Regions from separate parts of the Streptomyces sp. NPDC090022 genome, predicted to be linked through region 2. Evidence: riboswitches for the same ligand, from Rfam matches in the RefSeq annotation. Region 2 holds a riboswitch; the other holds the start of a gene.
The links. Region 2 has a riboswitch for glycine ahead of gcvP (aminomethyl-transferring glycine dehydrogenase). Riboswitches for the same ligand answer to the same signal wherever they lie in the genome.
Positions count from the first base shown of each region.

Region 1: linked by a shared signal. The riboswitch ahead of gcvT (glycine cleavage system aminomethyltransferase GcvT) and the one ahead of gcvP (aminomethyl-transferring glycine dehydrogenase) in region 2 are both predicted to bind glycine.

Region 1 is NZ_JBIVFN010000013.1:118,462-125,187, reverse strand. It holds gene ACIPXB_RS22795 (ABC transporter substrate-binding protein) at 1-409, opposite strand, end outside; gene ACIPXB_RS22790 (ABC transporter permease) at 447-1,439, opposite strand; gene ACIPXB_RS22785 (enhanced serine sensitivity protein SseB C-terminal domain-containing protein) at 1,853-2,593, opposite strand; gene ACIPXB_RS22780 (enhanced serine sensitivity protein SseB) at 2,656-3,396, opposite strand; gene ACIPXB_RS22775 (AAA family ATPase) at 3,580-4,290, opposite strand; glycine riboswitch at 4,596-4,695, shown strand; gene gcvT (glycine cleavage system aminomethyltransferase GcvT) at 4,885-6,000, shown strand; gene gcvH (glycine cleavage system protein GcvH) at 6,092-6,475, shown strand; gene glyA (serine hydroxymethyltransferase) at 6,492-6,726, shown strand, end outside.
Region 2 is NZ_JBIVFN010000042.1:21,479-28,204, forward strand. It holds gene ACIPXB_RS36490 (glutamate--cysteine ligase) at 1-363, opposite strand, end outside; gene ACIPXB_RS36495 (hypothetical protein) at 854-1,459, shown strand; gene ACIPXB_RS36500 (DUF5999 family protein) at 1,738-1,926, shown strand; gene gcvP (aminomethyl-transferring glycine dehydrogenase) at 2,024-4,909, opposite strand; glycine riboswitch at 5,109-5,240, opposite strand; gene ACIPXB_RS36510 (PRC-barrel domain-containing protein) at 5,354-5,722, shown strand; gene ACIPXB_RS36515 (DNA polymerase IV) at 5,826-6,726, opposite strand, start outside.

The DNA of each region.
Region 1 (6,726 bases), on a different contig from region 2:
GCGTGCCGTCCTCGAACTTGACGCCGTCCTTGAGCTTGAGCGTGTAGGTCTTGCCGTCGTTGCTGAGCACCGGCAGGGCCTCGGCGAGGTCCGGGACCAGCTTGGTGCCCGCCTCGCCCGGCTTGCTGTCGTACGCGAGCAGCTGACGCACGAACAGGCGGTGCATGTTCCACACGAAGCCGTAGTAGGCACGCGCCGGGTCGAGGTAGTCGACGTCCTGCGGCGACCAGAGCTTGAGCTCGCCGCCCTTCTTGTCCGACGGGTTGACGACGCCCTTGGTGGCGGCGTTGAACTCCGCGGCGGAGCCCGAACCGCCCTTCGCGTCGTCGCCCTTGTCACCGCACGCGGCGGTCAGGGACAGGGCGGCGATCACGGCGGTGATCGCGAGGGCCTGCTTTCTGCGGATCACGTTGGTCCAACCTCCAGAGTGATAGCGGTGAAACGGTTCAGCTGCCCTTGGGGTCGAGTGCGTCGCGCAGCCCGTCCCCGAAGAGGTTGAACGCCAGGACGGTGATGAAGATCGCGAGACCGGGAACCACCATGTACATGGGGTCGTCCTGGTAGATGGGGACGGCGTCGGACAGCATCTTTCCCCAGGAGGCGGTCGGCGGCTTGACGCCGGCACCGAGGAAGCTGAGGGCTGCCTCCGTGAGGATGTTGGTCGGGATGATGAGGGTCGCGTAGACGAGGATCGGCGCGATCAGGTTGGGCAGCAGTTCCTTGATCAGGATGTAGCCGCGGCCGGCCCCGAGGCTGCGCGCGGCCTCGACGTACTCGCGCTCGCGCAGGGAGATGGTCTGGCCGCGCACGATCCGGCCGATGTACGGCCAGCCGAAGAAGCCGATCACGAGGACCAGTACGCCCATCCGGACACCCGTGCCCTCGAACCCCCACAGGGAGTCCGGGACCACCGAGACCAGCGCGATGGTGAACAGCAGCTGCGGGAACGCCAGCAGCAGGTCCATCGTGCGGCTGATCAGGCCGTCGACCCAGCCGCCGAGGAAGCCGGCCAGGGCGCCGAGCAGGCTGCCGAGGACGACCGAGACGAAGGCGGCGAGGAAGGCCACGGTCAGGGAGATGCGGGCGCCGTAGACGATCCGGCTGAACACGTCGCGTCCGTTGGTCGGTTCGACGCCCAGCAGGAAGTCGGAGCTGATGCCGCCGAAGGAGCCGATCGGCGTGCCGAGGTCCGGGTCGATCAGCTCTTCGTGGAACTCGTTGGGCGGGTGGCCCAGCAGGCTCACGATCTGCGGTGCGAAGACGGCCACCAGGATCAGGAAGATCACGACGATGCCGCCGGTCAGTGCGACCTTGTCACGCTTGAGCCGCATCCAGGCGATACGGCCTGGCGAGCGGCCTTCGATGGCCTTGGCAGGGACGTCGGCCGTGACAACGGGTGCGGGTGTCTCCGCGCTCGTGTCATGCAGTGGTGCCGTCATCGTGGTGGGGACCCCTCTCGGCCGACCGGTCGGTCGGCCCATGCCCGCCGCTGTGGCGGCGTTGGTGCGGAGTGGCGCTGGTAAATGCGGTTGACGAACCGGTGATGGGCAGGGACTGACCTGCTCTTGGTGGGGGAGTCTTCATCGGTCGCTCGATCAGCCGCCAGCCCCGCAGATGAATGGATGCGCAACCGTGATGTGACGGTCCGGTTCCCGTTATCCGGACTGTGTTGACGGCTCAGCGGAGCACAACCGTCCGTTCGGTGCGGAACCGGACATCATGCCCAAGTGCCGTTACCCGCATGCACTTTGGGCATCCGAGACGGGTTAAATCCGGACAACGCAAAGGCCGCACGGAACAGTTGTTCCGTGCGGCCTCGTCCGCGATGCGGTCGGTCCGTCCCGCTCCGTGGTCAGTAGGCGGGGGCGTGTCCCTCGCGGTCGTAGAACGGGCGCGTCTGGGCGCGCAGCCACATCGCGACGGGGTCGTGCTCGTCCGCCAGCGCGACGGTGCACACCGGGACGCCCTCGGGCACCGTGCCCACCGACTGGCGCATCATCTCGCGCACCGCCTCCAGCGCGGCGGGCGAGGTGTCGTACAGGTCGAGGCCGACCGCGAGGTACGGCGTCCCGACGGCCGGCTGCACCCAGCAGCGGCGCAGCGAGCGGACCGCGGGGGTGCGGTGGGCGTGCTGGGTGAGCAGTCCGTAGAACTGCGGCAGCTCCAGGGCCGGCTCGGACAGCCGCAGCGGACCGGCCGGCATCCGGTCCAGACCGGTGGCGATCCGGCGCAGGTCGGCCCAGGGGATGCCCAGTCCCCCGCCCTGGGCGTGCGGGTTGAGCCACAGGCCCCAGCGGTCGGGGTAGAGGGCGCGGGCGACGTCCCGGCCCGTGACGACCTCGTACCCCCGGTTCCAGCCACTGGCGGCGAGCTCCTGCGGGGAGGTCACGCAGGGCGCGTACCCGAGGCCGTCGACCTCCATGCCGCCGTACTGGGCGTCGGGGGACCCCGGCTGCCCGTGCCAGAGCAGCATCCACAGCCGGCCCTCGGCGAGCGAGTGCAGCAAGGACTCGTAACTGTCGTAGCGCCCGGGGGTCACCTGGCGCATCATGTGCTCGACCTGCCCGGCCGCGGCCGTGCCTGACGCACTCACCCGGAACCCCTCTTCGCCTCTTCGTCCGCCCTCGCCACGCAATGAAACCAGCTTAAGCCGAGCTAGGGAGTGTAGAAGGGGCGCACGCGTGTTTGGAGGTAGTCGACGACCGGGTCGTCGGCCGCGTCGAGCAGGATCAACTGCACCGGCCAGGGCGGGCGGACGCGGCCGAGGGCGCGGCCGAGGGCTTCCAGCGGCGCGTTGCGCGTGTCGGGATCCCAGCCCAGCATGCGGACACCGATGTAGAGCTCGGGCTCCCCGCCCTCGACGCTGGCCAGGCAGCGGTACGCGCCGGCCACCACGCCGCTGGCGCGGAACTCCTCGGCGGCGGCGGCCAGGAAGTCCACCGGGTCCTCCTGCCAGTCGGGCTCGAAGAGCCGTACCCGGCCACCGGTGGCCGGCCCGTCCAGCGGGGTCCGGCCGCCGCGGCACAGCTCCGCGACGGCGGGCGGGGGCAGCGGGACCCCGACGGCGCCCTCGGGATTGACGGCGATGCCCAGTTGCGGGGGCAGGCCCCGCGCGAACTCGACGGCGGGGGCGACCGCGAAGTCCATGGCGGCGGCGACGCAGATCTGGAACTGCGCCTGGGAGCTGTAGACGGGCACGTACGCGGCGCCGCCGATGTCCATCGTCGGCAGGGTCAGGTCGGGGCTGTCCGGACCACCGCCCGCGGGCAGCGGGATCCACAGCCGGCTGCGGCCGAGCACCTCCAGGATCCGCCCGCCGGCGTCCGGGACGCCGAGCGAGGCGCCGAGCACCTCTTCCAGCTCGTTGGCCGGCCAGCCGTTGCCCTGCCCGTGCATCGCGTTGCCCTCCGTGCGCCCGTCCGCCTGTCCGTGTCCCTGCCACGGTCCCTGCCAGGCCGAGATTAGTGGGTACGCGCCGCCTCCCGCGCCGCGGGGACGGGGCGGCCCGCTCCCGCCCGCCGCGCCGCGCGGCCCGTACAGCCCAGCCCAGCTCAGCGCTCAGCGCTCAGCGCTCAGCGCTCAGCGCTCCGGGGCGAACGCGATCCGGTCGATACGGGACGCGGCCGCCCGGTCCAGCAGGACCGCCGAGGCGCAGCCGGCCGGGAGCCGGCCCGATTCCGCCGCGCGCAGCAGCCGGGTGGCCGCCCCGCGGTGCCGGGCGAAGGCGTACGCCGAGACGCCCCGGCCCCGGGCGGCCTGCCCGGCGAGGGCCTCCTCGGGCGTGGCGTCGAGCAGCAGCAGGTGCAGGGCGCGGGCGCGGCGCCGCGCGGCCCGGGTGAGCAGGGCCCGGACCCATGCCTGGGTCCCGCAGTCGTGGACCACGACCGAGGCGCCGGAGCGGACCGCCCGCCACAGGCCCGCGTAGTGCGCGACGCGGACCGCGGGGCGGTAGACGGCGTACGGCAGGAAGGCGGGCATCCGGGCCTCCCAGCGCTCCCGGACGTCCTGGGAGTCGATGCCGCCGCCGGGGACCGCCCGCTTGATCAGCGTGCTCTTGCCGCCGCCGGGCAGCCCGGAGACCACGACGATGTCGCCACCGGCGAAGGTGAGCCGCGCGGGCCCGCGGGCGCCGCGGCCGTGACCGTGCCCGCGCAGGTCGCGCACGGCCGGACGGACGCCGGCGGCGGCACCGGCGGCACCGGCCGTGGCGGCATGACCGGCGGCCCCGGCCGCACCGGCCGTGGCGGCGGCTCCGGCGGCGACGGCGCGCGCACGGGCGCCGGGCGGCAGCGCCCGGAGCGCTTCGCGCTCACCGCGCGCGGGCTGCACGGGCACGCCGCCGGCGGCCGCGACGGGCCTTCCGCGCAGCTCCGCGAGTCCGAATCTCCACACAGTGATCGCCTCCCCGGGTCGGGTCCCTGGACCCCATGCCCACTGAGTGTAAAGAGACGGTAATCCGGACCGTCCCGGTTCCGGACGGGAGCGTACGGATCCGCGACGGCGGACCGTACTCCTTTTCGGACCCGGACCCCCATTCCCACCCGGCCCGTGCAATGATGTGCGCCATCTGGACACCCAACTGCATACAGGCCGCTTGAATCCGCGCGGGAGAGTCCCGTCGGCCGTACGGCAGGCGGGCGCCGAAGGAGCAAGAACCTCCCTTGAATCTCTCAGGCCCCGTACCGCGTGGATGAGGCAGATCTGAAAAGCGGGCCACGCCGTCGCCGGACGGTCAAGGCCCCACCCAAGGTGCAAGCCGGGAAATCCGCCACGCGCGGATTCCGGCGAACCTCTCAGGTTCCGATGACAGATGGGGAGGATCGTCCTCGTCATGTCATGTCGATGTCCTGTCGATGCCCCCCTGGGACCCTGGGAGCCGTACCGATGAGCAATGCCCCCCGTCTGACCGCCCTCGATGCGCTGCACCGCTCGCTCGGTGCGACCATGACCGACTTCGCGGGCTGGGACATGCCGCTGCGGTACGGGAGCGAGCGCGACGAGCACACGGCCGTCCGCACCAAGGCCGGCCTCTTCGACCTCTCGCACATGGGCGAGATCACCCTGACCGGCCCGGAGGCCGTCAAGGCCCTCGACCACGCGCTGGTGGGCAACATCTCCACCGTGGGCGTCGGCCGAGCCCGCTACACGCACATCTGCCAGGAGGACGGCGGCATCCTGGACGACCTGATCGTCTACCGCCTGGCCGAGACCGAGTACATGGTCGTCGCCAACGCCTCCAACGCCCAGGTGGTCCTCGACGCGCTGACCGAGCGGGCGGCGGGCTTCGACACCGAGGTCCGCGACGACCGCGACGCGTACGCGCTGATCGCGGTGCAGGGCCCGGAGTCCCCCGGCATCCTGGCCTCGCTCACCGACGCCGACCTGGACGGCCTGAAGTACTACGCCGGCCTGCCCGGCACCGTCGCCGGCGTGCCCGCGCTGATCGCGCGCACCGGCTACACCGGCGAGGACGGCTTTGAGCTGTTCGTCTCCCCCGAGCACGCGGTGGAGCTGTGGCAGGCGCTGACCAAGGCGGGCGAGGGCGTGGGCCTGGTGCCGTGCGGGCTGTCCTGCCGCGACACGCTGCGCCTGGAGGCCGGCATGCCGCTGTACGGCCACGAGCTGACCACCGCGCTGACCCCCTTCGACGCGGGTCTGGGCCGGGTCGTGAAGTTCGAGAAGGAGGGCGACTTCGTCGGGCGCGCCGCCCTGGAGGCCGCCGCCGAGCGCGCGGCGTCCACGGCCCCCCGCAAGCTGGTCGGCCTGATCGCCGAGGGCCGCCGGGTCCCGCGCGCCGGCTTCCCGGTCGTCGTCGGCGGCGAGGTCGTCGGCGAGGTCACCTCGGGCGCCCCCTCCCCGACCCTGGGCAAGCCGATCGCGATGGCGTACGTGGACGCGGAGCACGCCGCGCCCGGCACCTCCGGCGTCGGCGTGGACATTCGCGGTACGCATGAGCCGTACGAGGTCGTGGCTCTGCCCTTCTACAAGCGGCAGAAGTGACGATTTCCCCGCCGGGATCCGTCCGTCACTCCGTCTCACTCCGCAAGACCACTGTTCATCAGCACTCCCCCGCATCCAGGAGAATCAGGTCATGAGCAACCCCCAGCAGCTGCGTTACAGCAAGGAGCACGAGTGGCTGTCGGCCGCCGAGGACGGCGTCGCGACGGTCGGCATCACCGAGTTCGCGGCCACCGCGCTCGGTGACGTCGTCTACGCCCAGCTCCCCGAAGTCGGCGACACCGTGACCGCGGGCGAGACCTGTGGCGAGCTGGAGTCGACCAAGTCGGTCAGCGACCTGTACTCCCCGGTCACCGGCGAGGTCGTCGAGTCCAACCAGGACGTCGTGGACGACCCGGCGCTGGTGAACTCCGCCCCGTTCGAGGGCGGCTGGCTGTTCAAGGTGCGTATCGCGGAGGAGCCGGCCGACCTGCTCTCCGCCGAGGAGTACGCCGACCTGACCAAGTCCGGCAACTGACCCCAGGGGACCGAAGATGTCTGTACTGAACACCCCTCTCCACGAGCTCGACCCGGACGTCGCCGCCGCCGTCGACGCCGAACTCGTGCGCCAGCAGTCGACCCTGGAAATGATCGCGTCGGAGAACTTCGCTCCGGTCGCCGTCATGGAGGCCCAGGGCTCGGTCCTGACGAACAAGTACGCCGAGGGCTACCCCGGCCGCCGCTACTACGGCGGCTGCGAGCACGTCGACGTGGTCGAGCAGATCGCGA
Region 2 (6,726 bases):
GTCGATCTCCGCGGCCTGCCGGTGGGCATACCCCAGACCCGCGCTGAGTTCCTCGGTGAGCTGGTCGAATACCCGGCCGTCGAGCCGGTGCGGAAGTATGTTGACCTCCAGGTTGAACATTCCGAGTTCGGTCTGGAAATCGGTACTCGCTATCCTCTCCAGAACCTGCGCATTCACCATTCTCGGCAACCCGTCGGCACCCGCGAGATTCAGCTCGATCTCAAGCCCCATCATGTTCTTTGGCCGATCGAACCTCTTCTCCGCCAGAAGCCGCTCCAGCCCCTCCAGGCACTCGTGAAGCTTCCTCCGATACCGTTGCCGATCGGACAGGTCGAATCCGCCTGCCACGACCTTCTCCCCCATCGAAGTGTCCCTCCTCGAGTGGGCCTGGCCCGGACCTCCCGGGCGCGCGTTACGGTCGATGATGCCCCGGTGCCTTGATCTCTAACGCTCGGGGGGCGCGCATGTCGGGGAGCGCGCGCCGGTTTGGCCGACCGGCGCACGGGCACATTCACGTGGCAAGTCGCGTGGTGCAATTTCAAGGTCGCGCTTGCCGATTCCGCAATACCGTCACTTTCCAGCCGAGCCCCCGTCCGGTAACCTCCGAGGTCAGCGCGAGATGTCTGCGCGCACCCGGCATGAAATCCATGACAGCGGGACCGGTAAGCGTCTTGTCGGCAATAGGCGGGACGGCTAGCCGAAACACTGTGTGAACACATGTCGTATAAACTCCGCAAACGAGGCACAGAGTTGGCGCGCGGCCATTGCCCCTCAGCCCCCCTCTGGCCCCAGAATGCGACAGCTCCGTCCGCACCCCCCTTCCCCCGGTCTCCCAAGTGAGAGGCGACCCACCATGCCGCTGCATGTCCCTCCGGCTCCCGCGCCCGCCCTGCGCAGCGTCCTCGCGGCACTCGGCTCCCCCACCGCCGTCCAGGAGGTCCTCACCCCCGCCCTGCGCGCCCTCCCCGGCCCCAAGACGGCCGAACTCCCGCTTCCGGTCCACGTCCTGGACCGGGTCACCTCGGGCGGCAGGCCGCCGCGCACCCGGCTGACCGGATGGCGTTTCCTGATCCGCAGCGGGGACCGGTACGTGGCGGCGGCGGACACCCGGCTCACCGCGGACGGCTGGGTCTTCTCGCACTTCTTCGAGGGGCCCTACGTGGCGGCGACCGAACGCGCGCTGCGGCAGGCGGAGTCGGTGGGCAAGAACTACCAGCCGAGACTGCTGTCCGTGCCCGAGCTGTACATGATGACCCTGTGGCTGCACGGGGCGGTGGGCGCCGACGCCTCGGCCGGTCTGCCGGCCGCCGCCGACCTGCTGGTCCCGCTGGCTCCGGCCCCGCCCGGCATCGCGGCGTACCGGCCGCACCCGGTCTCCGAACTGCTGCCGGTGATGACCCACCGGCTGACCCCGCCCATCCCTCCGGTGCCGCCCTCGCTGGCCGCGCCGGCCGCCTGACCGTCCCCGGACGGGGGCCTGACCCGGTTGACCCATTCGGCCTAGTCCGCTGGGACCAGGCCCGAACCACCCGAAATGACAGGGGAGTTGGGCTGAACCGCCCGCACGAGTGATGCGTCATCAATCTCAGAGGACAGCTGCCGGGAAATCCATGCGGACGCAAGTCCGTAGGGCAACACTGGGATCCTGACCACACCAAGAGATTGATACGGGGGGCGGCCATGAATCACGCACCGAGCCGCAGCACACAGACCACACCGCAGCGAAAGAACGCATCCATGTGCCAGCACCAGCCTGCCTGTCCATCAGCCGAATCCGCCGACAGGGAGGCCGCGCTGCCTGTGGCGAACCACCCGGAACAGGGCTGGAGCCTGCTGTGCAACGGCGTCCTGCTCTTCGAGGACACCGGTGAGCTGCTGCCGGACGGCCAGATCATCGCGCCGCACCGGCCGCTCGCGGCGGCCTGACGGCGCCGCGGCACCGGCCGACGCCACAGGGGCCGGTCCGGGAGGAGACTCCCGGACCGGCCCCTGTGTCATGCGCCCCGGCTACCGGGCGCTCGGATCAGTTGTCGTACTCGTCCAGCGGCGGGCACGAGCAGACCAGGTTGCGGTCGCCGAAGGCACCGTCGATACGGCGCACCGGCGGCCAGTACTTCTCGGCCGCGACCACGGTGCCCGGGAAGACCGCCTCGTCACGGGTGTACGGGTGGTTCCACTCGCCGCCCAGCGCCGCCGCGGTGTGCGGGGCGTTGGCCAGCGGGTTGTCCCCGGCCGGCCAGACGCCGGAGGCGACCTTCTCGATCTCGCCGCGGATGGCGATCATGGCGTCGCAGAAGCGGTCGATCTCGACGAGGTCCTCGGACTCCGTCGGCTCGATCATCAGCGTGCCGGCCACCGGGAACGACATCGTCGGCGCGTGGAAGCCGTAGTCGATCAGACGCTTGGCGATGTCGTCGACGGAGACGCCGGTCGCCTTCGACAGCGGGCGCAGGTCGATGATGCACTCGTGGGCGACCAGACCGCCGGGGCCGGTGTAGAGCACCGGGTAGTGCGGCTCCAGGCGCTTGGCGATGTAGTTCGCGCCGAGCACGGCCACCTGGGTGGCGCGCTTGAGGCCCTCGCCACCCATGAGGCGTACGTACGACCAGGAGATCGGCAGGATGCCGGCCGAACCCCACGGCGCCGCCGAGATCGGGCCGACGCCCGTCTCCGGGCCGGCGGTCGGCTGGAGCGGGTGGTTGGGCAGGTACGGGGCGAGGTGCGCCCGGACACCGACCGGGCCGACGCCCGGGCCGCCGCCACCGTGCGGGATGCAGAACGTCTTGTGCAGGTTCAGGTGCGAGACGTCGCCGCCGAAGTGACCCGGCTTGGCCAGGCCCACCAGGGCGTTGAGGTTGGCGCCGTCCACGTACACCTGGCCGCCGGCGTCGTGCACGAGACCGCAGATCTCGGCGACGTGCTCCTCGAAGACGCCGTGGGTGGACGGGTAGGTGATCATCAGGACGGCGAGCTCGTCGCGGTACTGCTCGATCTTGGCGCGCAGGTCCGCGGCGTCGACCTCGCCGTCGTCGGCGGTCTTGACGACGACGACCTTCATGCCGGCCATCACGGCGGACGCGGCGTTGGTGCCGTGCGCGGAGGACGGGATCAGGCAGATCGTGCGCTGCTCGTCGCCGTTGGCGCGGTGGTAGGCGCGCACGGCCAGCAGGCCGGCGAGCTCACCCTGGGAGCCGGCGTTGGGCTGGATGGAGACCTTGTCGTAGCCGGTGACCTCGCAGAGACGTTCCTCCAGCTCGTTGATGAGCGTGGCGTAGCCCTGGGCCTGGTCGATCGGCGCGAAGGGGTGCAGCTGGCCGAACTCGGGCCAGGTGACCGGCTCCATCTCGGTGGTCGCGTTGAGCTTCATGGTGCAGGAGCCCAGCGGGATCATGCCGCGGTCCAGCGCGTAGTCCTTGTCCGCGAGCTTGCGCAGGTAGCGCAGCATCGCGGTCTCGGAGCGGTGCTGGTGGAAGACCGGGTGCGTCAGGTACGCGTCCGAGCGCAGCAGGCCCTCGGGCAGCGCGTCGGCGGCGCTCGCGTCCAGCGCCTCGATGTCGGCGCTCACGCCGAAGGCGGCCCAGACGGCCTCGATGTCGGCGCGCAGGGTGGTCTCGTCGCAGGAGACGAGGACGTGGTCGGCGTCGGCCCCGTACAGGTTGACCCCGGCCTCGCGGGCGGCGGCGACGACCTCGGCGGCCTTGCCGGGCACCCGGGCGGTGAGGGTGTCGAAGTACGCGCCGTGGACCACCTCGACCCCGCCGGCGGTCAGACCGGCGGCGAGCAGGGCGGCGTAGCGGTGGGTGCGGCGGGCGATCGTCTTCAGGCCCTCGGGGCCGTGGTAGACGGCGTACATGCCGGCCATGACGGCGAGCAGCACCTGCGCGGTGCAGATGTTGCTGGTGGCCTTCTCGCGGCGGATGTGCTGCTCGCGGGTCTGCAGGGCCAGGCGGTACGCCTTGTTGCCGTCGGCGTCGACGGAGACGCCGACCAGGCGGCCGGGCAGGGAACGCGCGTGCTTGTCCTGGACGGCCATGTAGCCGGCGTGCGGGCCGCCGAAGCCCATCGGGACGCCGAAGCGCTGGGTGGTGCCCACCGCGATGTCCGCGCCGAGCTCGCCGGGCGAGGTCAGCAGGGTCAGGGCGAGCAGGTCGGCGGCGACCGTGACGATCGCCCCGAGCTCGTGCGCCCGGTCGATGACCGGCTTGATGTCGCGGACGGCACCGGAGGCGCCCGGGTACTGCACCAGCACGCCGAAGACGCCGCGCTCGGCGATCTCCGCCGGGATGCCTTCGGACAGGTCGGCGACGACGACCTCGACACCGGTCGGTTCGGCGCGGGTCCGGATCACGGCGATGGTCTGCGGCAGGGCGTCGGCGTCGACGAGGAAGACCCCGCCCTTGACCTTGCCCACGCGGCGGGCCAGCGTCATGGCCTCGGCGGCCGCGGTGCCCTCGTCGAGGAGGGAGGCGCCGGAGGTCGGCAGGCCGGTGAGGTCGGCGACGACGGTCTGGAAGTTGAGCAGCGCCTCCAGACGGCCCTGGGAGATCTCCGGCTGGTAGGGCGTGTACGCCGTGTACCAGGCCGGGTTCTCCATGACGTTGCGCAGGATCACCGGCGGGGTGAACGTCCCGTAGTAGCCGAGACCGATCATCGAGGACAGGACCTGGTTGCGGTCGGCCAGCGAACGCAGTTCGGCGAGCACCTCGGCCTCGGTGCGGGCGCCGGGGAGGTCCAGGGCCTCGGCGCTCTTGATCACATCCGGCACCGCGGCGGCGGTGAGTTCGTCCAGGGAGCCGTAGCCGACCTGGGCGAGCATCTTCGCCTGGGCCGCGGCGTCCGGCCCGATGTGGCGCTGCTCGAAGGGGATGCCTCGCTCCAGCTGGGAGAGCGGAATGCGGTTGGCGGTCATGTACGGAGGCCTCCTGGTCGTACGACCTGCGAGGGGCACCACGGCGCGGGCACCCGGACGGCCTCCCCCTCTGTCATCTCAACCTGAGAGCTTCACCGGTCCGCCTGGGGGTCGCCCGTGGAGGTCCGGTTTTCACCGTCGGTGAGGGAGGGGAATCGGTAGTGCGGGTCCGACGCCCACCCCTGCTTTCCAGAGTGGCCTCGTCCGTGCGGTACGTCTGCCTGAGAGATTCCGGGGAGGATTTGCTCCTTCGGCGCCTCCGCCGTGTTCACGTCGTGCTCGCATCGCGCTCACGTCATGCTCACTCGGAGGACTCTCCCGCACAGGGTCAACAGCCGTCACCCAGCCTACCAGCGAGCTTCTGGGGCCTCCCTCGAGTGGCCCTCGCTCCGGATTTGCCCTTTTGTAGTCATTACGGAGGAGTTGCGACCCGTTGGAGGGACCGTGCAGACCGACATCGATCCGCGCAGCCTGATCGGCCGCAAGGCGTACGACCGCAACGGTGCCAAGATCGGCACGGTGGACGAGGTCTACCTCGACGACGCCACGGGTGTGCCGGAGTGGGCAGCCGTACGGACGGGGCTCTTCAGCAGGGACGCGTTCGTCCCGCTGGAGCCCAGTGAGCTGGTGAACGACACCCTCCGGGTGCCCTTCGAACGCTCCCTGATCAAGGACGCTCCGGACTTCGGGGTCGGCCGCCACCTCTCACCGGAGCAGGAGCTCCAGCTCTACCACCACTACGGCCTGGACGTGGCGCTCCCCAGCGACTTCCAGCGCGACTTCGGCCGCCTGGCGGGCGACGGGGAGGGCTGACCCCGGCCGGCGAACGACGCCGACCTCGGCCGGCGGGCCGGCGCGGGCGTAGGCGTGCGCCGGCCCGCTGGCCGGCGCGGGCCGCCGCGGGCGCCGCCGGCCCTCAGGGGGCGGCCCGGTCCGGTCCGGGTGGCAGGCCCGGGAGCGGGAGGGGGTCCGAGGGCCGCAGTTCCGGGTCGTCCACCCGGAAGGTCCGCACCCGGCCGGGCGGCGATCCCGGCTGCTCGAACCGCACCGTGACCCGGCCGACGCCGCTGCCCTGCACCCACCCGGCCCCGTACACCGCGTGCCGTACGTCGCTGCCGGCCATCCAGCGCCGCTCCGGGGGCGCCCCGGGCTCCGGAGGGCCGGACTCCCCCGCCCGGGCCGCCACAGCCGCCCCAGCCGCCCCTGAGGCTGCCCCAGGAGCCACCGGCGCCCCGGCTGCCCCGGACGCCCCGCCAAGGCCGGCCAGGGCCGCTGCCGCCGCCTCGGCCTCCGCCCGGGCTTCCGCCTCCGCCCGGGCGTCCGCCTCGGCCCGGGCCTCCGCCTCCGCTTCGGCCTCCGCCTGGGCGAACAGGTCCTCCTGGGTGTAGTCCGCCAGCCCCGAGACCCCCACGCCCAGCAGCCGTACGCCGCCCGTGGTGTCCACCGCCTCCAGCAGCCGGGCCGCCGCCTCGCGGACCACCGCGGGGTCGTCGGTGGGCCCGCGCAGCGTCTCCGAACGGGTCAGCGTCGAGAAGTCGTACCGGCGCACCTTCAGCACGATCGTCCGCCCCGAGTGCCCCGAGTCCCGCAGCCGCCGCACGCACCGTTCCGCCAGTCGCTGCACCTCGCCCCTGATCCGCACCCGGTCGTGCAGATCCACGTCGAAGGTGTCCTCGACCGACACCGACTTGGCGTCCCGCTCGGCCACCACCGCCCGGTCGTCGAGCCCCAGCGCCATGCGGTACAGCGCGACCCCGTGCGCCCGCCCCAGCATCCGCACCAGCTCGTCCTCGCCGGCCTCGGCCAGCTCCCCCACC